DNA from 2 places in the Paenibacillus sp. MZ03-122A genome. Region 2 is predicted to be linked to the other one. Evidence: predicted binding sites of a transcription regulator. Region 2 holds the regulator's gene; the other holds the start of a gene.
What was found. Region 2 encodes Rex, which represses fermentation and respiration genes when NADH is low (regulators of the CRP and FNR family bind a similar motif). Its sites were predicted from a motif close to TTGTGAAATATTTCACAA; they were not measured.

Region 1: the regulator Rex is predicted to act here: its motif matches at 3,377-3,394, upstream of NLX74_RS17840 (cytochrome ubiquinol oxidase subunit I).

What each region holds. Positions count from the first base shown of each region.
Region 1 is NZ_JANAVI010000008.1:114,818-126,911, reverse strand. It holds gene cydD (thiol reductant ABC exporter subunit CydD) at 1-900, opposite strand, end outside; gene cydB (cytochrome d ubiquinol oxidase subunit II) at 900-1,913, opposite strand; gene NLX74_RS17840 (cytochrome ubiquinol oxidase subunit I) at 1,900-3,306, opposite strand; gene NLX74_RS17835 (response regulator transcription factor) at 3,712-5,370, opposite strand; gene NLX74_RS17830 (cache domain-containing sensor histidine kinase) at 5,363-7,153, opposite strand; gene def (peptide deformylase) at 7,316-7,897, opposite strand; gene NLX74_RS17820 (polysaccharide pyruvyl transferase family protein) at 8,197-9,171, opposite strand; gene NLX74_RS17815 (lipopolysaccharide biosynthesis protein) at 9,146-10,525, opposite strand; gene NLX74_RS17810 (glycosyltransferase family 2 protein) at 10,598-11,551, opposite strand; gene NLX74_RS17805 (glycosyltransferase family 2 protein) at 11,591-12,094, opposite strand, start outside.
Region 2 is NZ_JANAVI010000003.1:241,326-253,419, reverse strand. It holds gene NLX74_RS08380 (acetate/propionate family kinase) at 1-319, opposite strand, end outside; gene NLX74_RS08375 (3-hydroxyacyl-CoA dehydrogenase family protein) at 316-1,188, opposite strand; gene NLX74_RS08370 (AAA family ATPase) at 1,325-2,827, opposite strand; gene NLX74_RS08365 (hypothetical protein) at 2,820-3,353, opposite strand; gene NLX74_RS08360 (cell wall elongation regulator TseB-like domain-containing protein) at 3,894-4,418, opposite strand; gene NLX74_RS08355 (amidohydrolase) at 4,456-5,757, opposite strand; gene NLX74_RS08350 (redox-sensing transcriptional repressor Rex) at 5,744-6,397, opposite strand; gene dinG (ATP-dependent DNA helicase DinG) at 6,442-9,309, opposite strand; gene NLX74_RS08340 (tetratricopeptide repeat protein) at 9,465-10,097, opposite strand; gene panD (aspartate 1-decarboxylase) at 10,180-10,563, opposite strand; gene panC (pantoate--beta-alanine ligase) at 10,556-11,494, opposite strand; gene panB (3-methyl-2-oxobutanoate hydroxymethyltransferase) at 11,491-12,094, opposite strand, start outside.

The sequences.
Region 1 (12,094 bases), on a different contig from region 2:
CTTGCCATCCAGTGAAGCATGATAGTCTGATCCCAACTGGCGTATGGGCATAAAATATTCTGGTGCCAGAATAAGCACCGCCAGTGCTGCCTCCAAACCCACCGAGCCACTAATCAGGCGCAGACCCAAGCCTACCGCGACAAAAGCGACCGATAGCATACTAAAAAAATCAAGGGCAAATGAGGAAAGAAACGCTACCCGCAGCGTGCGCATCGTTGCCGTGCGGTATTGGTCGCTGACCTTCCCAACCGTTTCCCCATGCTCTTGGCTACGACCCAAAAATCTTAGTGTCTGAAGTCCACGCAGCGAATCCGTGAAATGATGAGATAACAGACGATAGGAACGCCACTGCTTGTCTGCCTGCTTCCGAGCCGCCAAGCCGAGCAAAATAAAGAAGCCTACCAGAATTGGCATCGTAGTCGTCAATATCACACCTGAAATGACATCCAATGTGAAAACATACACAAGCACAAGTATAGTTACAGCCATCATGTCAATCATACGAGGAATGGACAGTTCCAAATACGTGCGAAAACGATCCATGCCGTCCAGCGCTAGCGTCACCAACTTGCCGCTGCCTTCCTGCGCTGCAAAACCCGGCCCCCGTTCGAACAAACGTGCAAGCAGACGCTCCCGTAAGGAAGCGCCTGAAGCTTCGGCAAAACGGCCAGCTGTCCGGCGTTGCAGCCAGATCGCCGTATGCCTCATTGCAAAAGCAGCGAAAAACAACGCCAGCGACGGCCAAGCCATGACCAGCGGATTTTGTTCAAATAAAATCGTAACAGCCTTTGCCAAGAAGACTGCTTGTGCAATCACTGCGGCCCCCTGGAGCAGGGAAAGGGCTGCCAGTAGCAGCATCACTGGCCGAATGCCCTTTAATTCAAACCATGCCTTATCCATTAGTATTCCAAATGATCCTTCTCACTGAGACGCTTATGGAAAACAAAATAGCTCCATGCCTGATAAGCCAGCACAAAGGGTAAAAGCGTTGCTGCAACAATCGTCATGGCTTTCAGTGTGTAATGACTGGAGCTTGCATTATAAATCGTTAAATCAAAAGCACTGTTAATCGAGCTCACCATAAATCTTGGGAACAAACCGACGAATAACGAAACGAAGGTCAGCAAAATCACTGCACCTGTCATCCCGAAGGCCCATCCTTCGCGGCGCTGCTTCAGGAAGTACCCTGTCAGCACATAGGCGACAATTCCAACCGCAACCGCAGCATACATAAAGGGACCGCGACGTGCAAATAAATCCGTTGCAAAATAAGTCCATACCACCATGCCCGCGAGTAAAATGCCCAATACCGGAAGAAACTTGGACGCGATCACACGCGCGCGATCCCGTACTTCTCCAATCGTCCGCAGGGAAATAAACGTCAGTCCGTGCATTAGACACATTCCGACCACTGTCAGTCCAATCCATACGGTGTATCCATTGAACACATCGGAAAATCCAGCTTTCAAATCCATGTTTTGCTGAATAGGTACACCTTTCACCAAAGCCGCAAAAGCCATACCGAACAGCATCGGCGGTAGAAAGCTACCAATCAGAATGCAGGTATCCCACGTTCCTGTCCACCATTTCCCTTCAGCCTTGCCCCGGAACTCAAAAGAAACTCCACGCAAGATCAAACCTAGCAAAATAAAGACAAATACCAGATAATATCCGCTGAACATGGTTGCATAAAAATGCGGGAAAGCGGCAAACATCGCACCTGCTGCTGTAATCAGCCACACTTCGTTGGCATCCCAGAACGGACCAATCGTATTGATCATCAAACGTTTTTGTTGGTCATTACGCGGCACCAATCCTGTGGCCATTCCTACGCCAAAATCAAAACCTTCCAGAAAAAAGAAGCCAGTAAACAGCACAGCAATCAATAGGAACCATAAATCATTTAGCGACAATGGTGTCACCCCCTTGAGCAAATGGATCATGAATTACCGTTTGTTGATGCGGCTCAATATCTGGACCTTTGCGAGCCGTACGGTAAAACAGAAACGCCAGCACACCTGTTAAAATTAAATACAATGTGGTAAATGAGATGAACGAGAACAACACTTCTCCAGCCACAACAGTAGGCGAAACAGAATCTTTCGTTTGAAGTAAACCAAATACAGTCCACGGTTGGCGACCTATTTCAGTCATGATCCAACCTGAAGTATTCCCAATGAATGGAAGGGATATCCCCCATATGATAAGACGGAAGAACCAGCGATGTGAACCTTCCAACTTTTTACGGAACGTCAGGTAAGCTCCGTATAAAGCGAGTGCAATCATGCCACATCCCGCCGCAATCATAATGCGGAAGCTCCAGAACGTGGTTCTTACTGGCGGGATATAATCTCCCGGACCATAGGTTTTCTCATATTCTGCCTGAAGCTCATTCATACCAGGCACAGAACCGGTAAATTTACTATAGGATAGAAAACTCAAAGCAAAAGGAACTTTAATCTCAAAGGTATTTTCCTTTTTTCCAGGATCAATCCATGCGATAACTGTCCAAGGAGCGGGGTCACCGCTGTTCTCCCATAAGCCCTCACTGGCAGCCATCTTCATCGGTTGTGTTTTCACTAAATATTGAGCCTGACCATGACCAAACAAAGGAATAGCTATGGCGCTGATTAAGGCAACAATAATGCTCAATTTGAAAGAAGGTTTAAAAAAGTCCATATTCTTTTTTTGCATCAGCTTCCATGCACTGATACCCGCGATCAGAAATGCTCCTGTCGCAAAAGCAGCAAACAGCGTATGCGGAAATTCCCATAGCAGTTGTTCGTTCGTTAGCAGAGCGGCAAAATCTTTCATTTCTGCACGTCCATTTTGAATCTCATATCCTACGGGACGCTGCATGAATGAATTAGCTGCTAGAATCCACAATGCCGATAACATCGTACCGATAGATACCAACCACATACAGATTAAATGGACCGTTTTGGACAATCTTTCCCAACCGAATACCCATAATCCGATAAACGTCGATTCCAGGAAAAATGCAAGCAATGCTTCAATCGCCAGCGGCGTACCGAATACATCACCGACAAAACGGGAAAAGTCCGACCAGTTCATCCCGAACTGGAATTCTTGCAAAATCCCGGTGACTACGCCCAGTGCAAAGTTAATCAGCAGAAACGTTCCCCAGAATTGAGCCATTTTTTTGTACAAGTCATTTTCCTTGATAACATACATAGTCTCCATAATTGCCACCAATAACGACAATCCAATAGAGATCGGCACATAAACAAAGTGAAGAATCGTTGTGGTTGCAAACTGCAACCGTGCCAAATCCAATACGTCCATGATGCTGCTCCTCCCCCTGCACTTCTCTTAACAATGATTTATAGTGTCTTTAATCTGAAGTCTTCTACATTTGTGATAGTATTCACATTCTTACATATGCAGCGGTCACTTTTTAGATAATGACTCACCAACTACCTTCACCATGGTTGTCATGATCCGGCTTCAGATTTATCCCCATTATATAGAATAAATTTAAATGAAATAGAATCGAAAATGTGAACATCGTGTCAAAGCTGTGTCATAATGGTGGCGATTTGATGAAAACGCCCTAAACTACATAATAAATGTGACATTTTCGATTGATCTATCCATTTTTTCACCATAAAAAAAGAGCCTCTCTTCGTTCGAAGGTTATACCTCCGACATCTGCAAGAGAGACTTCATACCGTTAAACCTAGGAATCTATCAACAGCCATCTGTTCCTCCGTTCTTTTGAACCCGATTACGGTAGGAGGAAGGTGACATTCCAGCATACTTTTTAAATTTACTATGAAAATAATCTGCATTCGCATATCCCACGCGTTCCGCCACCTGGTGTACCTTAATTCCTTGTGCAAGCAATTCCCTTGCTCGCTCAATCCTCACCTTATCCAGGTAGGCATTAAAGGCCTCGCCAGTATGACTTTTGAACAGTTTGCCCAAATAGCCACTATTGTAATTGAACATATCTGCCAGTAACTCCAGTCGCAAATTTTCATCATAATGACTATGTATAAAGTCAATCATTTGTTTCATGATGATGCCCTTGCCACCAGATTCAATCTGGCCAATCCATTGCAACACATGCTCCAGCGAGTGATCCACCAGCTCGCCCAATGTGGAATAAGCATATACATCGGTTATAAAGCTGGAGTGCTCCTCCAGCACGGTTCTGCTGTGATCCTGTCCGGCTGCATACTTGTTCAACGCCAGTGTGAATGTTTGGGCGAACGCCGCCTTGATTGCAGATTCTGTGCAATAAATCCGTGGAAATTGGTCTTCCATTTCCTTAATGACACGGGTTGCAGCTTCACTATTAGCCATATCTAGCGCATAGTACAGCTTTTCTGCATAACGTAGGGGATCATTTGTAGCACGATCAGACGCTCCACTCATTTCAGTCTCAACTGTCTCCGATTCGTATAGGTCTCCGGAAAGCATGACTCTTTCTGCCCGGAACAAAAACGTACGTTCTAACAATCGTAGTGCCTGCTCAAAAGATCTGGGAATGTCGTTAAGAATGGATACAGGATCACCGGCAGCCACATAAATTTCCGTTGCCCACGGCTTTAGCTCCTGTCGCCAAGTAGCCAGTAACTGAACAGCATCTTTCTCCGTTTTTAACGTGGCGGGAAGCAAAAGACCCATATATATTCCAGCCTCAAACACGATACCTCTGCCCTGCTCATGACACAATTCCGTTAGCCGCTGCTTTGCTGCCGACTGCCGAGCTTGTCGATCCCAGTCAGGAATACGTAAATCCAGCAGAATAACCTGATAGCTACTCCAGTCCAAGGCTGGTAACGCGGGCTGTTGTCCATGTTTTCCGTTACCGCTTTGATGTTCAGCTTGCTCGGATGCTTTGTGCAGAGAATCGCTGCCTTCTACGGCCTTACGAGCATGCTCTCGATGAACCGGAAACAATAATGCTTCGATCCAATTACGCTCATGGGAAGGCGTACTTCCCCATTTGCCGTCTTCTTTCTCGTCCTCAATGTTTTGCCATACCCGTTTCAACTCTGTCGTCATTTCTTCCTCATCAACTGGCTTCAGTAGATAGCCATCTACCCCGAAGCCCAAGGCTTGCCGTGCATAATCAAAGTCTGCATATCCGCTTAATATGAGAAAATGAAACGGCTCTCCGTTCTTTTCACGTATGCTTCGTATGACCTCCAGTCCACTCATCCCGGGCATACGAATATCTACAATGACCAGCTCCGGCCGATGCTCTCCGAACTTATCCAGAGCCTCGCGTCCGTTCCCTGCCGTATCGACAATACGGAAGCCACAATTCCCCCAGTCAATAATAGAGGACAATCCTTCACGAATCGCAGGCTCATCATCTACAATCATTGCTTTATACATTTGACTCTTCCTCCCTTGGTATGGAAAAGTATACGGTTGTTCCTACTTGTAATGCGCTTTCAATATGCAGTCCATAACGTTCGCCGTACATCAATGTCAGACGTTGGTGTACATTACGCAGGCCAATACTGCTCCCTTCCGGCTCATCCGCCCCCCTGATCCGATCTAGCAGACGGGTCAGTTGCCCAGCTTCCATGCCGATCCCGTCATCTTCTACTTTAATTTTCAACTCTCTTTGTTCTATTGTAATATCTACCTTCACGGTAACTGGCTCTTCCTTATTTTCCAGGCCATGAATGACTGCATTTTCCACCAGCGGTTGTATGATTAAGGGAGGAATCGACATGTCCGTCGCGCTTTCTTCCAAATTCACTTCATAGATCAAACGATTTCCAAATCTGAACTGCTGAATTTGCAAATAGGATCGCACCATATCCAGCTCCTGTAGTACCGTCGTTTTACCACTACCAATCTCCAGATTCCGGCGCATCAGCCTGCCAAGCAAACGCACCGTCGTTGCAATTTCCGCTTCCCCATTCAGATGTGCTTTCATTCGAATGGACTCTAACGCATTAAACAGAAAGTGCGGATTAATTTGGCTGGCCATCATTTTTAGCTTGATATCCTTTTGTGCCAATTCCAGCCTGTTGTTGTGCTCACTCGTCTCATAGACCTGCGCCATGAGTTGGCGAATACTACTCACCATATAGTTGAAACGGCGGGATAAATCCCCGATCTCATCCTTTCCCTCCACACTCGATACCACATGAAAATCGCCCGCGGCTACCTTACCCAGCTCATAGCTCAACCGCTGTAGTCGTTTGGTAATCAGCCAGGAAATGATGGTGATCAGAATCAGTGCCATAACCAGCACTGCAAGAACACATAAAGCACCAATCAGGCTGATTCGGTTGGCTCCCTGTACAATATGCTCCGTCGAAAACACTGAAATAATCGTAAATCCGCTCACACTGGAGGCGGGCAGCAGCTCATCCACGATGATGTTGGAGGGCACTCCATTGATTTTCGCTTCATATATCCCCTTACCCGCACGCTGGACGTCAAAGCCCAAATGTAAATCGCTCAACGTTTGGCCCACCGACTGTGGATGAGTAGCTGCGACCACAATCCCGTTACGATCCGTAATCAATGTTTCAAAAGGCTCCTTGCTCAGCATATGATTCAACTCGGTCTGGCTCAGCGATATCATCAGAACTCCCTTGGTATTGTATTCGGGAAATGGAATTTGCCGTACCAGGCTCAGGCGATTAACCGGGTTATCTTCCTTATCCTGAATGTAAAACCAGTTAATCGCCGTCCCCTTCAAAGCCGTCTGGAACCACTGCTGCCGCTCAATGTTAGAGTCCACTGGAATAAACTCCAGATTATTGACAAGCGTCGGATTGTACGAATAGAACCGGATGGTAGCAACTTCTCTATATTGCTGAGTATACTCATTAAAATCCTTGTATTGATGATACGCATTCATCAGCTCTACCATACCCGGATACCGTCGGTTCGCCATCTCCCTCAGCCTTTTATCGAACATGAGCCCATTTGAAATATCCGTTGGCACACGCAGTAAATTTGCCGTTTGGCTCTTGATCTTTTCCACATTGTTTACCGTCTGGGCAATTGCACTATTCAATGCCTGCTCTCGCAAATAAAAAGTAACGCAACCGCCCACCACCAGCACCGGGATCATGACAATCAGTACGTAGGAGAACAGCAGCTTATTCCGCATACGCATATTATTCATCAAAAGCCGTACTCCACGATTCATGCCATCCCTCCCAAAAGATAAGCGCTTACATTTTTATGTATTTTCACATTCTCTATCACAATCTACACGTTTCCAGTTTAAAGCTTCGTAACCTCTATATCTATATTTTTGTAAAATTTAAAAATGTGGCGAACGGAGTCACCACACTTTACAATTCCTAAACTATTTACGTACAAAAGGTTCGATATGCACTCCCTGCGGCAGCTTGTGCGGATCTTCCGGGTTGATACGGTCATAGAACATAATGCCGTCCAAATGGTCCATTTCATGCTGCACGACAACCGCTGCATAACCTTTGAAAGTCAATAGCTCTTGTGTTCCGTCTGGTAAAGTGGCCTTAATACGAATTTTTTCGTAACGCGGTACATATCCGGCTACGTACCGATCTACAGACAAGCACCCCTCTCCCTGTTCCAAATAAATCATGGACGTGGAGTGACTGACCAGCTTCGGATTAAACAATGCATACTCTACCGTTTTGTCCCCATCTTCATAATAAATAGCGCACATTCTTTTGTTCAAACCTACCTGGTTCGCGGATAGCCCCACACCCGGGCGTAGATCATAGCGGGTGGCCAGCTCTTCATTTTGGCTATTTTTCAGATAATCCAGCATCCATTGCATCTGTTGCAGGTCCTCTTCAGACAGCGGCAGGCATACCGGCTCAACCTTTGTGCGCAAAATCGGTTCCCCTTCACGCACGATATCCTTCGTGAGAAGCATATCCATCGATTGATTACTCATTCGTCAGCCTCGATTCATTTAAATAAATATACTTTCATGTTATTCTGCAAAAGTTAGGGAGTTCCCAATATTCCTACGAGTTTTATCCCATAAATTATATCTATTCATGAAATGAATTGTCAAAATGAAGCGGTATTTAAGCCATTAAATATTCATTGCCTTAATAATTTATCTAATTAACAATTATACTGATGCTCTATATATCCTTAAACGAAAAACCCCCTTAACCAATGAAATGGTCAGGAGATTTTTTGCCGTTATCATACCTTTGAAATTAATCTACGTATCTTTTCTTACTATTAAGATGGCTGCTCCAACGCACTTGGAGCTTCACTAAACAGCTGCGCCTTTGGATTCGGCTGTGTCCAGGTATTATAATATTGCGAGTTCTTGCCGTAGGAGTTGTCAATGACAACATGCGGCATATCAAGCAGACAGGCCAGAATGTGACCGTGCAACCGTGAAGTGCGAACCTCTCGGTAAGAGCTGAACAGCGTAACCGCTTTGTTCATGAGATGGTCTGTATACTTGTACCAGAATGTACGCGTAGGTAATGGGCCACCGATTTTCTTATCCAGTCGATAAAACTTCTGGAAATAGACAATTCCCTTCACTTCCAGCGGAGTGAACAAAGTATCCCAGTCCAGCCGGTGAGCGGCATCTGCCTCGTCATCGAACTTCTTTTGTCCACCCACCGTTTCAATATCTGTGCGCAGGAAATACAATACATCCTTCACGGTTTCCGTAGTCGGCTTCAATGGCCAGAGCTGGTGTGCCATATCAGGACATAGTGTGATACTGCACTGGTTCAGCTTGTCCTTAGCCCACTGATAAGAGCGTGTATCCCGCACAAACATATGTAGATCCGGATGAGCATTGAACAAGGTAGCGACTTCATTAGCCTTCTGTTCAGATTGAAAGTGGATCGTCTGCGGCATAATCACAATTCGGTGGTTAGGGAAATCGCGAACGATGCGTTCTCGCAAATTTTGGTGATTTGAATAGAGATCGCCGAAGTTGCCGCCGCCGTGGCACACGATAATCCAGTCACCCGGAATTTGAAGTCGATCGGGAATATCCATAGCGCTATAACGGGCACGGACACGGATGCCATTATCCTTGAAGAACGCCTCGGTGCCTTTCATGATGAGTACATCCCCACCGTTATTATAGACGGGATAATCGACATAAATGATATTCGAACCTTGGGGGACTACGTCGAGAATGACGCTCAGCTTATTTTTCAGTTTAGCCATGGGATGCAAATTCGGCATCTTTCAGTTCTCCCTTCCTGCGCTTCTTTTGTATAGTCTGAATGACAAATGTAATATCACTTTTATCAAAAATGATCCGTGATAGCGGAACATTGAAAAACATCGGGAATGAGAACAGTGAGAACGCCAATCGTACACAAGCGCCTACAAGCAAAGCAATCGCAATGCCGTCCAGACCAAAGATCGGTGTACAAATAAAAAATAGACCGACGGTGATCGCATAGGCTACAATTTGCCGGAACAATACCAGTCCCGGACGTCCCAGCGCGTTAAAGGCCGAAGCCAGAATCCATGAGCCGCCACCAATGATACATTCCAGTGACAGCAGGTAGAACGTTAGCGATGCTTCCAGGAAAGCGGGGCCGTACAGCAAACCCAGCATGTATCGTCCAATGAAGAGAGCAGGCACAATGACGATTAGCATCGCAGCCATAGAGATGCGAAAAGCACGTCCTACCGTTTCGACAATCTTGCTGTGCTCCATCCCCGTCACTTTTGGAAAGGTAACGTTAGTGACGGCATTTTGCACCACATTGAACACACGAGACAAGGCGTAGACGACAGAGTACAGGCCGAACGCTTTGGGTGATAGCAGCGCCACAATAACGATTTTGTCCGTTTGTGTGGACAGCGTCCCCATCAGTTCCATCCCGTAAACCCTCGCTCCATAGCTATAATAAGGACGAAGCACTTGGCGGCTGGTAAATGGACGGAAAGCACGCACATTCATATACTTGCGCAAACGGAGGAACGCCCACACTAGTGCAAGGAAACTCGCGGCAAAATTCACTGCCCCAGCCAGCTGCACATTGAGCAAGCCCATCAGCCACAGTGTCACCAGACCGATGAAATTCAGTAACGGGTAGTAAAACAACAGACCATTATATACGCTAAACCGATCCAGTCCTTGCGACAATGCTGTCGTCAGCGCTGTAAGCACTGCCAGTGGTATGGCTGCCGCACAATAAAGCTGGGACAGTTGGATGATGTCCGCACCATAACCATTCAGCCACAGCGGCATGCATATCCAGGCCACAGCCCCTGCCAACAAGCTGGCAGGCAACTGAATCCAGAGCGACAACGCCAGCAGTTCTTCCGTCGTGCCTGTTTTCTTCTTGATGTTGTAAATTAACGACGTTGGTAATCCGAAGCTCAACACACTGCCGATCAGTGTAGGCCAGAACAGAACTGCCGCCAGTTCTCCTTTCCCCTCTACTCCGAGCATACGTGCGGTCAGGATGGAAGTCAGGGTCGTGACGATTAGCACAAAAAAATTGTTAAAGCTCGTGCGCATGATCGTTTTAGCGAGACTGTCACCCGTGAATACTTTCCTTGCTGCTGTCCATGTGCTCATGTTACGTCCAACTCCTGTTCCTTATTAAGCCTCTCGTCTCTATGCTCAATCGCGTCTTATGACGCACCTCCATCAGCCTACCGTTTTTTTGGAATTACGTTCAGGCAACTGTCCCCCGCCAACAGGCTCCTTCGGGCTTGAAAAGATCGCTTTCAGCGCTCTTCTATAGCCTTGAATGGCAGTATGATTTTTCTTGGGCTTTTCTCTCAAAATCTGATACAACGTCGTCCAGTATAGTGCTGCATAACCGATAGGCCCAGATCCCTCGTCACGCAGCAAATGAATATGATTCATCACCCGCATATAAGTAACCTGCTCCATATTGTCGCGTGAGGACGGCGATTCGTGATGAAGCAGCGTAAGCGCCGGGTTAATGTATAACGGACCGCTTTTCATCGCGATGCGCGAAAGTAATAAGTCCTCGCCTACGCTATAGCTTTGCAACCAAGGTACCGGCTCCAGACCGCGAATCGCTTCACGACGAAATGACATATTACAGCCATGGAAAAACTGGGTTCTAAACGTCTTCTTGGCCTTATGCCAGTTATACATCGAGCCGGACTGACCGCTGAGGGATAGCCTTCCTTTGGACAAAGACTGCTGGAATGACAGCAAGCATCGAATTGTTCCCATGAAGCTGTTACTCATTCCCTGTGCGATACCGCCGACACCAGCGGCCTGCGGGTAAGCCTCATAGGTACGCATCAACTCATTCAAGTAGCTGCTCGGCAGCTCAACGTCATCGTCAAGGAACAAAATGATGTCACCCTGCGCAAGTTCAGCTGTCTTTACACGAGATAACCATAATCCCGGCTGCTCCTTACGATGATATCGGTAGGTAATTCCCGCTCTGCCCAACTGACGCTCATAACGTTCCAGCACATGTTTCGGCAGTTCTCCGTCGTCAATAATCCATAGCTCGGTTTCACATGCCTCCGGTGCTCCCCCAATGGCAATTGAATTGATGCATCGGGTCAGATCATCAACCCGATTTCGGGTGCACAGAGCAATGGACAAGCTTAACATCATACTCCCCCTTTATCCTGTCAATGTGTATAAAACGGATTACTGAACCGCCGGGCCTAAATATTCGTTATATTTTTGCTTGCGCGGGTTCAGAATGAACAACACCCCCTGCTTGTATCCATCTGCGGCATTAAAATTGCGACGCAGCGTTTCTTTGAGCATCAAGTAGGATAAGGTCCATAAAAGGGCTCCATACTGAATCACTCCAGCCTTTTTCAAGGCAAGAAAATAATAGTGGTTAATCGCTGTAGCCTTGGCTACTTTGCCCGCCTTATCGCGCGAGCTTGGGGATTCATGATGAATGATGGTTAAGTCAGGATTGATAACCAATTTGCCGTAACGGCTCGCCAACTGGCACATGTACAAATCGTCAGCCACGGCATAACTGGTCATCCACGGATACGGCTTCATGTCCCGAAGCGCATCCCTCCGAAATGACATATTGCAGCCATGGAAAAATTCTGTATCGAAAACCTCCGTTGCTTCGCCCCAACGCAGCAAAGAACCTGCCAGACTACTAGGCGAGAGCTTGCCGAGGGATGG
Region 2 (12,094 bases):
GCGTTACAACTGCAGACTGTTTGAAGATTTCGCCTCCATGAACCACACGGTGGCCTACAGCCTGAATTTCACTAGTACTGGAGATTACACCATGTTCAGCATCTGTGAGTGCGTTCAGCACTTTACGGATGGCTGTAGTATGTTCCAAAATTTCGCTAACTTCGGTGTATTCTTCTTTATTGGTTGGCTTATGCGTAAGAATGGAGGAATCCATACCGATGCGCTCTACCAATCCTTTTGCCAGAACGGACTCGTCCGTCATATCATATAATTGGTATTTCAGGGAAGAACTCCCTGCATTGATTACGAGAATTTTCATATCCGGTCACCATCCTTGTCGTACTTAAAGAAGCCTTCGCCCGATTTCACGCCCAGATTACCTGCACGCACCATTTTCTTCAGAACGATGGACGGACGATATTTCAATTCGCCGAATTCACGGAACATACGCTCCAGAGCAGCCAAAACGGAATCTAGACCAAAGCGGTCAGCCATTTCCAAAGGACCGCTTTGGAAGTTATAGCCGATTCGCATAGCGTCATCGATATCTTCAGCGGAAGCCACGCCCTCTTGAAGTACATGGGCCGCTTCGTTAATCAGCAGACAGATAATCCGGCTTGTTACGAATCCAGGAGATTCATAAATCATGACTCCTTTTTTCTCCACTATTTCTTCCACGAACATTTTAGTGTGTTCAAATGTATCGTCCGAAGTTTTCAAACCACGAATAATTTCTACAAGATCAATACGGGATACAGGATAAATAAAGTGCATACCAATAACACGCTCAGGATACTTGGTCGAGCTAGCAAGCTCGGTCAGGCTCAGCGTGGATGTATTACTTGCAAGAATAATATTGCTTGGACACACATAGTCTAGCTCTTGGAACACTGCTTTCTTCTCGTCCAGATTCTCTGTAATAGTCTCAATGACCATATCGCAGCTGCCGAGCTCCGCCAAATGGATTACTTTTTGAATACGGGATAAGATCAATTTTTTCTCAGCTTGAGTAATTGCCCACTTTTCCAGTTGTTTGTCCAGACTCGTTTCAATCATATTGTAGGCGTAGTCTAGTTTCTCTGGTGTCTGCTCTACCAGCAGCACATCGATTCCTTTGGACGCGAGCATTTCAGAAATCCCCTGTCCCATGGTGCCGCCGCCGATGACGCCGATTTTTTTAAATTGCATGATTCTTTACTCCACCCTTTCCTGGTCACTCTCATATATTGTATCCTTCTTTGTCGAAAAATACATGTTTATGTCCCAATAGATAATAATATCTTAGCACGGACTAAAAGTAAAAAAAAATAACCAGCATAAAAAATTATGCTGGTAATAAAGCATTTTCACTAAATTGACATCTAAATTGGTCTCCAGACAGAGTTTCTTCCTTCATCAGGATGTCAAGTGAGTTGTCGAACACAGGACGATGCTTTTCCAGCAACTCCAAAGTTCGGGTGTGCAGGTCAGCCATAATCTCGCCATTTTCCCGCATAAGTTCTTCTTTGGTTACCATTTCCATGTTAATAATGCCAAGTGAAGTCAAACCGGAAGTCATCATCGTATGGACGATGTTCAGCGCCTGCTCAAAATCATTACTTGAGCCGGTACTGCGACCGCCATAGTACATTTCTTCCGCTGTAGCCCCTGCGAGCGAGATCATGATCTGCTCCTCCAGGAACTGCTTGGTGTATAAATAATGCTCTTGCTGTGGATTGTGGCGCACATAGCCAAGCGCTTTCCCACGTGGGCTAAGTGCTACCTGGCTTACGCTACCAGGACGAACAATTTCGGCCATAATAGCATGTCCCAGTTCATGAATCGCTACACGTTTTTTCTCTTCCAACGTCGATTCTCGATCTGTCTTTTCACCCATCATTACTTTGTCAATTGCCATCGACAGATGCTTCTGCGCAATCATTTTCTGATCCTGTCTCATCGCATAGATTGCCGCTTCATTCATCACGCTCTCCAGCTGTGCGCCGGAAAACCCGTAAGATTCCTCAGCAATTTTGTCCAGATTCGCATCTTCCTGAATCGGTTTGTTTTTGGCATGAATTTTAAGAATATGAAGACGGCCCTTCTTGTCAGGCAAATCCACTTGAATATGACGGTCAAAACGCCCTGGACGCGTTAAGGCACTGTCCAGCATTTCTTTACGGTTTGTTGCTGCAATGATCAAAATCCGCGGAGTGTCTGCCGAATAAATGCCATCCATTTCTGTCAGCAACTGATTTAAAGTCTGATCATATTCTCGTTGCTGCCCACCCTCACGTTTACCACCAATTACGTCGATCTCGTCAATAAAAACAATCGCATTTTCCTTCTTTTCCTTGGCTGCACGAGTACGTGCCTCCCGAAACAACTCACGGACACGACCCGCGCCAACACCAACGTACATTTCAACAAATTCACTACCTGAGGCTGCAACAAATACAGAATTAGTATAGTGTGCGGCTGCTTTCGCCATCAGTGTTTTCCCTGTTCCCGGAGGACCTGTGAGCAGAACACCTTTTAATGGACGGATACCAAACTTGGAAATTTCATCATGTCGATTCAAAAAGTCCAGGGCCTCACGCAGCTCCTGCTTAGCGCTTTCCTGCCCACCGATTTCCTCAAAAGTCAGTTTGTCCGGACCATTTTTTTTGCGTTTACGTTCTTGCCCAGCACCTACGGCCAAGCCACCACGTGCATGCATGAGCATTAACAAGCCGCTGAGCATCACGCCAGCAACTAGAAGAGGGATAATATTCACCCCAATAAAAACGAGAAATATAATAGTCACCGGCACTATGCCGATTAATGTTTCCTTGATCCATCTAGGCATTAGGCCATACCCCCATTTGCTGAGATTGACGTGGCAAAACGATAAACTTGGTCGCTTTCCCTTCGCTGAGTCGGATATAGACATTGTTCGAATCCATGTCGGTATCAGCTTTGATACCCGTCTTTTTCTTTTTCATCTGCTCAACTGTAGATGAAATTTGAGTATACTTTTTATTTTCCATCGCTTCGGCTACAGGAAACATAGCCTCAGACCACCATTGATTCAGTGCTGAATTGGAACGATCTTCAATATCCAGCTTAATGGTACGGCTGCCAATGATGGTTTGTCCTTTTTGCTTAACCACATCGACTAATCCGGCCACATCCGCCTGCGGTTTGAGATCTAGTTTCAATACAACCTGATCCTGTTTAATATCTATTTGAGCGCTTGTCACGCCTGGATATTGAGAAACCAGTTTTTCCAGAGGGCTTTGCATTGTAACCTGACGGTAAATGAACCATCCCCCAAATAGCAGCAAAGCTGCCAAAACTGCCGCCACAACGATAGGAACTGCACGCAATTTCAAACAACATCCTCCTCTCAAAATGTAAAACCCAGAAGAAACGGGACGAATGTCAACAAACAACCAAATTGCATGATCTTACAGCGATCAGCAATTTTTTTTCTATCATTTTTGTCTATCACTTATAAAATATAGTATATCATAACGTATATCTAATATCGAAGGCAATGTGTGGAGGAGTTGTGATGAGGCAAAATCTTTGGTTAAGGTGGAGGCGAGACGCTGAGCGTAGGATTTGATCTTACGATCGCTGTTGCCACCCGATTTTTCTCGATTATATTCTTACGGAGAAAATCCGGCGGCAAAGGCGAACGCTCCGCTTCTCCAGATTCAAATCCTCCACTCCGTACTGCCCGCCATAAAGATGAATTTGCCCTAGGAGAGAAGATGGATAGGTAAAGATGCTTCACTGGCTTTCAGCCCACTTTACGGCATAGCAAGACTAAAAGACGTAAATACGAATTTCATCGCATTTACGTCTTTTTCTTAAGCTTTCAATTATTTACTAGTCATTTATTCCACATCTGCTAATCCTCAACCAGCTCAGTTATTGGGCAAAGTATACTTTACACCCGTCGCCACCCCATCTGAGAAACGATAAAAGGTGTAGTAATGATGACTTCCATCATCGTAAAACAACTGCCACACATATTCGCCATTGAACACACTCGGCTGAAGCCTTACAATTTTTGCACCTGGAAGCTGCTGCTGAATTATTGACGTCATTTTTTGCTCATCGACTCCGTTCTTCAGCAACTCGGTGTGAACACCGCTATTATCTGCGGCAGGTACGTTAGGTTGTCCCTCCACTTTTTGAAAAGGAACCCACACCATTATATTTTCATTCTGTGCATTTTTCCCTTGAACCACCCAATATACCTGATCCCACACAGACTTCCATGTTTGAGTCGTGCTAACCAGACCACCTGATTGCTTGGCCTTAATGATAGCGGCATTTTTCTCAGCCACCTGGTCTTGAGTAACATAGGAATAATACCAGAAAATGCTGACCAGGATCAGTATTACGGCCAAAATGGCGACCGCTATCCACTTTTTCTTATTTTTCAAACCCGTGCTTCCTCTCTAAGGGGATGTGACACCTGAATTAGCGCGACAGCAGCCCTTCAAAGGCGGCTTGTGCCTCATGTTTGATGCGTTCCTCGTCCATAGTCAGGCATTCGCCGTTTTTCACAACCTGACGACCGTCTACCCATACGTGAACCACGTCTTTGGCGCTTGCTGAGTATACCGCATGGGAAATAAGATCTGTACGCGGCAAGAAATGTGCCTGATTCAGATCCAGCGCGATAAAGTCAGCCTTGTTGCCTGCTGCCAACGCTCCTACTTCTTTTAAACCAATTGACTTTGCACCGTATTCTGTTGCCAGACGCAGCGCTTCACTCGCAGGAACTGCTGTAGGGTCACCAGATACACCCTTGTGAATAAGTGCTGCCAGACGCATTTCCTCGAACATATCCAGGTTATTATTACTGGCAGGACCATCCGTTCCGAGAGAAACGGTAACCCCTGCACGCAGCAATTCAGGCACTCTTGCCACACCACTTGCCAGCTTCAAGTTGCTACCTGGGTTGTGCGAAACCGCTACACCACGTTCAGCCAGTAAAGCTATTTCTTCGTCGTTCAAATGAACGCCATGGGCAACAAGCGAGGGACGGGAGAAAAAGCCAAGCTTATCCAAGTGTGCAACTGGACGCAAACCGTAGTCTCGTACGTTTTGCTCCACTTCGGCGATCGTCTCAGACATGTGTGTATGCAGTGGCAAATCCAGATCATGCGCAGCTTGTACGAATTTTTCAATAAACGCAGGTGGACAGGTGTATGGCGCATGCGGTGACATCATCGTTGTAATACGCCCGTCTGCTTTACCATGCCAGTTACGCGCAAAAGTCACGGCCTCAGCCAGCTTGATTCGCTGTTCTTCCTCCGAACATAGTCCAATTGCTCCACGCATCAGACTTGCACGAATACCTGACTCTTCAGCTACACGAGCCACCTCATCCATATGATCGTACATGTCCAGGAAGGTCGTTGTACCACCTTTCAGCATTTCCAGCACAGACAACGACGTACCCCAGTACACGTCCGTAGATGTAAACTTGGCTTCCATAGGCCACATTTTTTCCTGAAGCCATACTTGAAGTGCCAAGTCATCTCCATGCCCACGCAGCAGAGACATCGCCGCATGACCATGAGTATTAATCAGACCAGGTAAAAACAAAAGCCCCTTACCATCGATCGCTTCCGTCTCTTCCTCACCCGAAGGCAAAGTCTCGCCAATGTAAGTAATGCGGCTATCTTCCACAATCATAAAACCATGGATTACCCCAGATTCTGGTCCATTTACGGCAAAAGAGCCGTTTTTAATCATCCATTTATTCACTGTCATATTGTGTTTCTTCCTTTCCGTCCTCCAAATAATAAGCGAGGCTAAGCAAATCAGTTGTAAAGTCTGTGGCATGAATCCGAATGTTGGCCGGTGCCTTGAGAGTAGTCGGTGCAAAGTTAAGGATCGCTCCAATTCCGCTCTCAATAAGCCTGTCAGCCACGTGCTGTGCTTCAAAATCAGGTACGGTAATAATCCCGATTCGAATGTTTTTTTCTTTCACAGTCGCTTCCAGTTCATGCATCGGTTGCACGACCAATGTATTGATCTTGGTCCCTACCTTATCCGGAAACGCATCAAATACCGCTACAATCTTCATATTGTCTTTTAAATAAGCGTTATAATTCGAAAGAGCTTGCCCCAGATTACCCGCTCCGACCAATACTACATTAATTTGCTGATCGATTTTCAGGATATGGCGTATTTTCTCAATTAGATAAGAAACATCATAACCGATACCCTTCCGACCAAAATCTCCAAAATAGGCGAGATCTTTACGGATTTGGGCCGGGTTCAAATCTAGCCTCTGTCCCAACTCTTGAGAAGAGACCGTAGCCACCTCCCGTTTGTGAAGTGCATTCAGATAACGTAAATATACGGGTAACCTCCGTACGACAGCCTCTGAAATTTTATCTGATTTCATACTTGCTCCCCCTAATTGTAACGAACATACTTAGTGTCCGTCCGTTATGCCTCGGTCTCCGGGGCGGATTGGAGCCATTCGGCGATGCGGGGCACCATTTGCTCCGATGGCATATGCTCCATTTTTGGTCCCGGTAACGAGTACAAAAAGTGCTTTCCGTAATAGGATTCGATCACACGCGTATCGTAAACGATAACGACCCCGTGGTCGCTCGCTGTACGAACCAACCGACCAAATCCCTGTTTGAAGCGAATAACCGCTTGTGGTACAGACAGCTTCATAAATGGATTCTTCTTCTGCTGCTGGAGCAGCTCGCTTTTTGCCTCCAGCAACGGGTGATTCGGCGGTTGAAATGGCAAGCGAACAATGGCTAGACAAGTCAGAGCCTTCCCCGGAATATCGACGCCTTCCCAGAAGCTGCTGGTTCCCAGCAATACAGAAGCTTTGGCTTCCTGAAAACGGCGGGTTAGCTTGCTGCGACTCCCACTGTCCACACCTTGTCCCAGCACAGTAATTTCGCTGGATGCTAAGGCCTCTTTAAGCGGCTCATACACTTGCCGGAGCATCCGATAGGAAGTAAACAGAACGAGCATTCTCCCCCGCGTCGCCTGAGCAGTCGCTCCTAGAGAGCTAACGAGCATATCTACAAAGTGTGCATCTCCTACACTGCCCTTCACGCTTGGGAAATCCCGTGGAATGACCAGCAGCACCTGATCCCTGTAATTAAAGGGTGACGGGAGCTGCGAAGTCATCAGCCGCTCTTGATCTGCGGCCTCCTGCAAGCCGAGCTGATCGATCATGTACTGAAACGACTTATCTACCGATAAGGTAGCAGACGTCAGAATAATGCTTCTTTTTTTGTCAAAAAACATTTCTTTCAACTGGCGGCTCACATCGACGGGCACCGCATAAAATTGTAATGATTTACTGCGGAATTGCCCACTCGCTTCGAGCCAGTATACGGTTGTTTCATCATCGAGTCGCATAAAAAAGCGCAAATTTTCTCGAATCCCCGCCAGATCCTTGAGCAGACCCGTGATATCTGTAATAAGGCTATCCGCCGCATAATCGTCATGTTCTTCCTTGACGTCCAGCATCAGCTTGTCGCCCTTGCGCAAAATTTCACTCATCGTTACATATAGCTGATTTTCCAAAGCCCCCGCCTGATCCCACTTTGCAGGCTTGGCTGAAGGTTTGAGACGGGAAGAAAACTGTCCTGTTTCACCCGGTGTCGCATCGCTTCGCTCTGGCAACATGCCAAACAGTTTGTCGCTTAGCAGGTCCCAAGTTTCCTTAACCTCTAACACGAGCGGATACATCTGATCGATGGTTGAGGCCCAATGCGTCGACTTCTCGTGCCCCGATTTCGCCAACTGTTGACGAAGTGAAGGCAATTGTCCATTCTTGCTGTCTTTGAACAGTCGTGTCAGTGTATGCACGAGTGTGAAATATTTCATATGCATACCTAGGTGCTTACCAGCTACTTCCTCCAGGTGATGGGCTTCATCAATCACCAGATGTTCATAGCTCGGCAACAACTGGTGACTAGCTTTGACGTCTGTAAACAACTTAGAGTGATTCGTAATAACGACATCCGCTATCCCTGCTTCATGGCGTGCACGATGATAATAGCATTTGCGGAACCATGGGCAAGAGCGACCAAGACAGGACTCTGAATCACTCGCCACCGTTTCCCAGAAATCTCCACCACGGTTGCTCAGATTCAGTTCCTCATCATCACCGGTTTCTGTTAGCGTCAACCAGACGATCATCTGAGCAGCTGTAATTAAATCTTCCTTCGGTGTCGCGAAGTCTCTTCTGTTTATTTTATGTTCAAACTTACGCAGACACAAATAATGTCCCCGACCCTTGAAAATAGCAGCCCGGAACGGAAACGGAATCACCTTGGTCAGCATCGGAATGTCGCGCTCGCGTAATTGCTCCTGCAGGTTGATCGTATGTGTACTTACCATAACTCGCTGTCCTTTTTTCACACTGTGATACAGCGATGGGAGCAAATAGCCGAGGGACTTCCCTGTTCCTGTACCTGCTTCGATCAGTAGGTGCTTGTCTTCACTCAGTGCCTGATTTACACCCTCAATCATCTGTATCTGCGCCTCGCGCTCCTCATATTGGCTCAAGGATGAACGCAAATTGTCCCGCACATCATCCATGTACTCCTCAAAGGAAACACCTGACAGTGGATTCGGGTCATCTTCTCTACGCGGAGCAGCTAGCTCCGTCCAATCTTCCACTTTTAGCGCAAGCTGACGAAAAAACTGATGTCCCTCCAGATCCTGAATAGGATCAAGCTCTTTCTCTTCACGCACCCCATCAAGAAACCATCCAAGGTCACTGTCTTCCTCTGCAAACAAATCGCTAAGCCGCTGTATCGTTATCAAAGGTAATGCTTGAAGCTCACCCAGACACTTTAAAAAAACCTCAGCCGTAGCCAACGCGTCGCTGTCTGCTTGGTGAGGGCGATCATGCGCCAGCCCAAACTCAGAAGACACAAAACCCAACTGATAAGAAGAAAGCGATGGAAACATAATTTTCAGAAAATCCATTGTATCCAAGATTCTTCCGCTAAACGGTAAATATCCGCACCGATCCAGAGCGTTTTGCAAAAAATTAAAATCAAACGCCACATTATGACCGACCAGTACAACATCGTCCAGCATAGGCACGAGCTCCATCATCATTTCTTCAAGAGCAGGAGCATCCTTGACGTCATCGTCTGTAATTCCGGTCAATCCGGTGATAAAAGGGGGAATAGATCTGCCAGGGTTTACATAAGAGCCGTAAACACGGGAAATGCTGTTATCATGATCTATAATTGCAAGTCCGACTTGAATGATGTCATCCGCGGACTGGGTGCCTGTCGTTTCAAAATCCAATACCGCAAATTTCATTCGGGCTAATCCTTTCTTATGACACTTACAAAAATAATAACTCTGTATATTAGCATAGCAGAAGATCGCCTGTTTGGAAATTAAGACAGCCAAAAAAGACGATGCACACGCCGCCTGAGAGGTGGGCATGCATCGTCTTGCTCGGTGTCTGACAACTACATCCACGTCATCATGGAGCTGTCGTATCGAAGCTTTTCGGTACCGGACAGACAGGCTTCCATATTGTGCAGCGGCTCGGGTAACGCAGGATCGAACTGATGTGCGAGAGCAAAACATTTTTGCGCCTCCTCTACGTCAGCCTGCTTTGCCAACAGACAGCCTAGCGCATTATAGATGACCGCCTTCAGTCCTGCCTGCTCAGTCAGGTCCAGCACCTTCTGAAAATGGCATACAGCCTCTGCTGGATCATCTAGTTGAAAATAGGCCATTCCCATATACATGCGACTCTGCCAGCTGTTCGGAAAATGCTGTAGTACCTGCTCAAATTGTTGGATCGCCTCAGGGTACATGAGTAATCGATAATACCCTTGCCCCCGATTAAAAGCTGGCAGCTCTTTTTCAGGCAGCTCCGTGTCAGACATATCGGTCTCCGCGGAAAACCCGGCCGCACGCAGGCAAACCATTTTTTCCTCAAAGGCCAGCCACTCATCCATAATTCCGTCACTCATTCTCCGCAGCAGACTCCAGTGCTGTAGCAGCTCCTGCCTGCGGGAGCCCTGGGCTGATGGGTAATGCTTCACGATATCATCTAACATGCTGTTCATTTCTGCGAATACATGCTGGAACATGTGCATCCCGCCCTTATGAAAGATGGATTAATACACTCACATTTTTCGCTTAAAAGACGGGTTTCATCCGCACTCCCATTCATTACATGATCGTCGCGTGTACTTCTTTGTTCATCGTTTGGGCTGGTTTATTATGTTCATCAACAAATACCACTGTTGGTTTGTATGTTTTGGCCTCTTCATTCGACATGGAAGCATAAGAAATAATAATGACTGTATCACCAGGCTGCACCAAACGGGCTGCCGCACCATTGAGACAGATTACGCCGCTCCCACGCGGTCCGGGGATAACATAGGTTTCCAGTCGAGCTCCATTGTTATTGTTTACAATTTGAACCTTTTCATTCTCCAACAAATCCGATGTCTCCATGAGATCTTCATCTATAGTGATACTCCCCACATAGTTCAGGTTAGCTTCCGTAACCGTAGCGCGGTGAATTTTGGATTTCATCATGGTTCTAAACATGGGAAAGCACCTCCGCCTTCTGTATTCTTATATTGTCAATCAGTCTGGTATTGCCAAATTTCACAGCCAGCGCTACGATGACGTCTTCCTGAACATCACATAGCCGCTGCTCGGGAAGAAGGGGCTCCAGACCGGGAAAAGTTAATATTTCAATGTAATCAATGTCCGCTAAAGGAGAGGAAGTAATGGTGGACTCCACCATTTGATGTAGCTGACGAATCGTAATTGTGTTTGTTACTATATCTTCGCTCACTTCTTGCACCTTACGCAGTGACTGAGACAGCACCAACGCCTGTTCGCGCTGTTCTGCACTTAAATACACATTACGGGAGCTGAGGGCCAAACCATCCGCCTCTCTGACGATGGGACAAGGTACGATAGTCACGTTCATATTGAGATCAGTCACCATCTGCTGGAGCACAGCAACCTGCTGCGCATCCTTCATTCCAAAGAAAGCCAAATCAGGACCTATCATGTTAAAAAGCTTGGCTACCACCGTAGTCACACCATCAAAATGGCCGGGACGGGAAGCACCGCACAAACGATCTGTCAAAGCGGATACACGAATTTTGGTTTGGGTTGGTTGTGGATACATTTCTGCTACAGTTGGTAAAAAAACAATATCCACTCCTTCGCGCCGCGCTACCTCCAAATCACGAGCTTCATCGCGAGGATAGCTGTCTAGATCTTCATTCGGTCCAAATTGAATCGGATTTACGAAAATGCTAAGCACCACCGTATCCGCCATTTCACGCGCCTTGTGCATCAAGCTCGCATGCCCTTCATGCAGGTATCCCATTGTTGGTACAAAGCCGACTTTATGTTGCTGTAAAGAGGTAGAACCGTGTACCTTTTTTGTTCCGCTTGTCCCAAGCTGCCGACGTTCAGCAATAATCTTGCGCAGCTGATCCACTTCTCTTACGATGATCATGAGCGTGATTCCACCTTTTCCTTAGCTTGTTCCTGTGTCTGTCCTTTTGCCTTACCATACAGGGATTCCACAACGCGGTCATCCGCGCTGAACACATGCTCCGCGGCCGGAAATGCCCGCCCTTTTACATCACTCACATACTGCTCAATGCTGCTGCGGATCAAGCCGCCTACATCGGCATAGGTTTTAACAAAGCGTTTGCTGAAATAAGGCGATGCGTACTGAATCAGATCGTGATAAACGAGTACCTGACCGTCACATCCACGTCCAGCACCAATTCCAATGGTTGGAATGGAAAGCTCTTTAGAAATCGCTGTTGCCACTTCCTCAGTTACCAGTTCCAATACAACGCCAAAAGCACCCGCCTGCTCCAGCGCCTTGGCGTCCGCCATTAACCGGCGTGCGTCCGCTTCGTCCTTGCCTTGAATGCGATAGCCGCCAATTTGATTAACCGATTGCGGAGTAAGCCCGATATGTCCCAATACAGGCACACCTGCCTGAACAGTTGCTTTTACAACATCGGCAATTTCAGCTCCGCCCTCCAATTTAACAGCATGCACATGTCCTTCCTGCATCAGACGGCGGATGCCCTGAAGACTT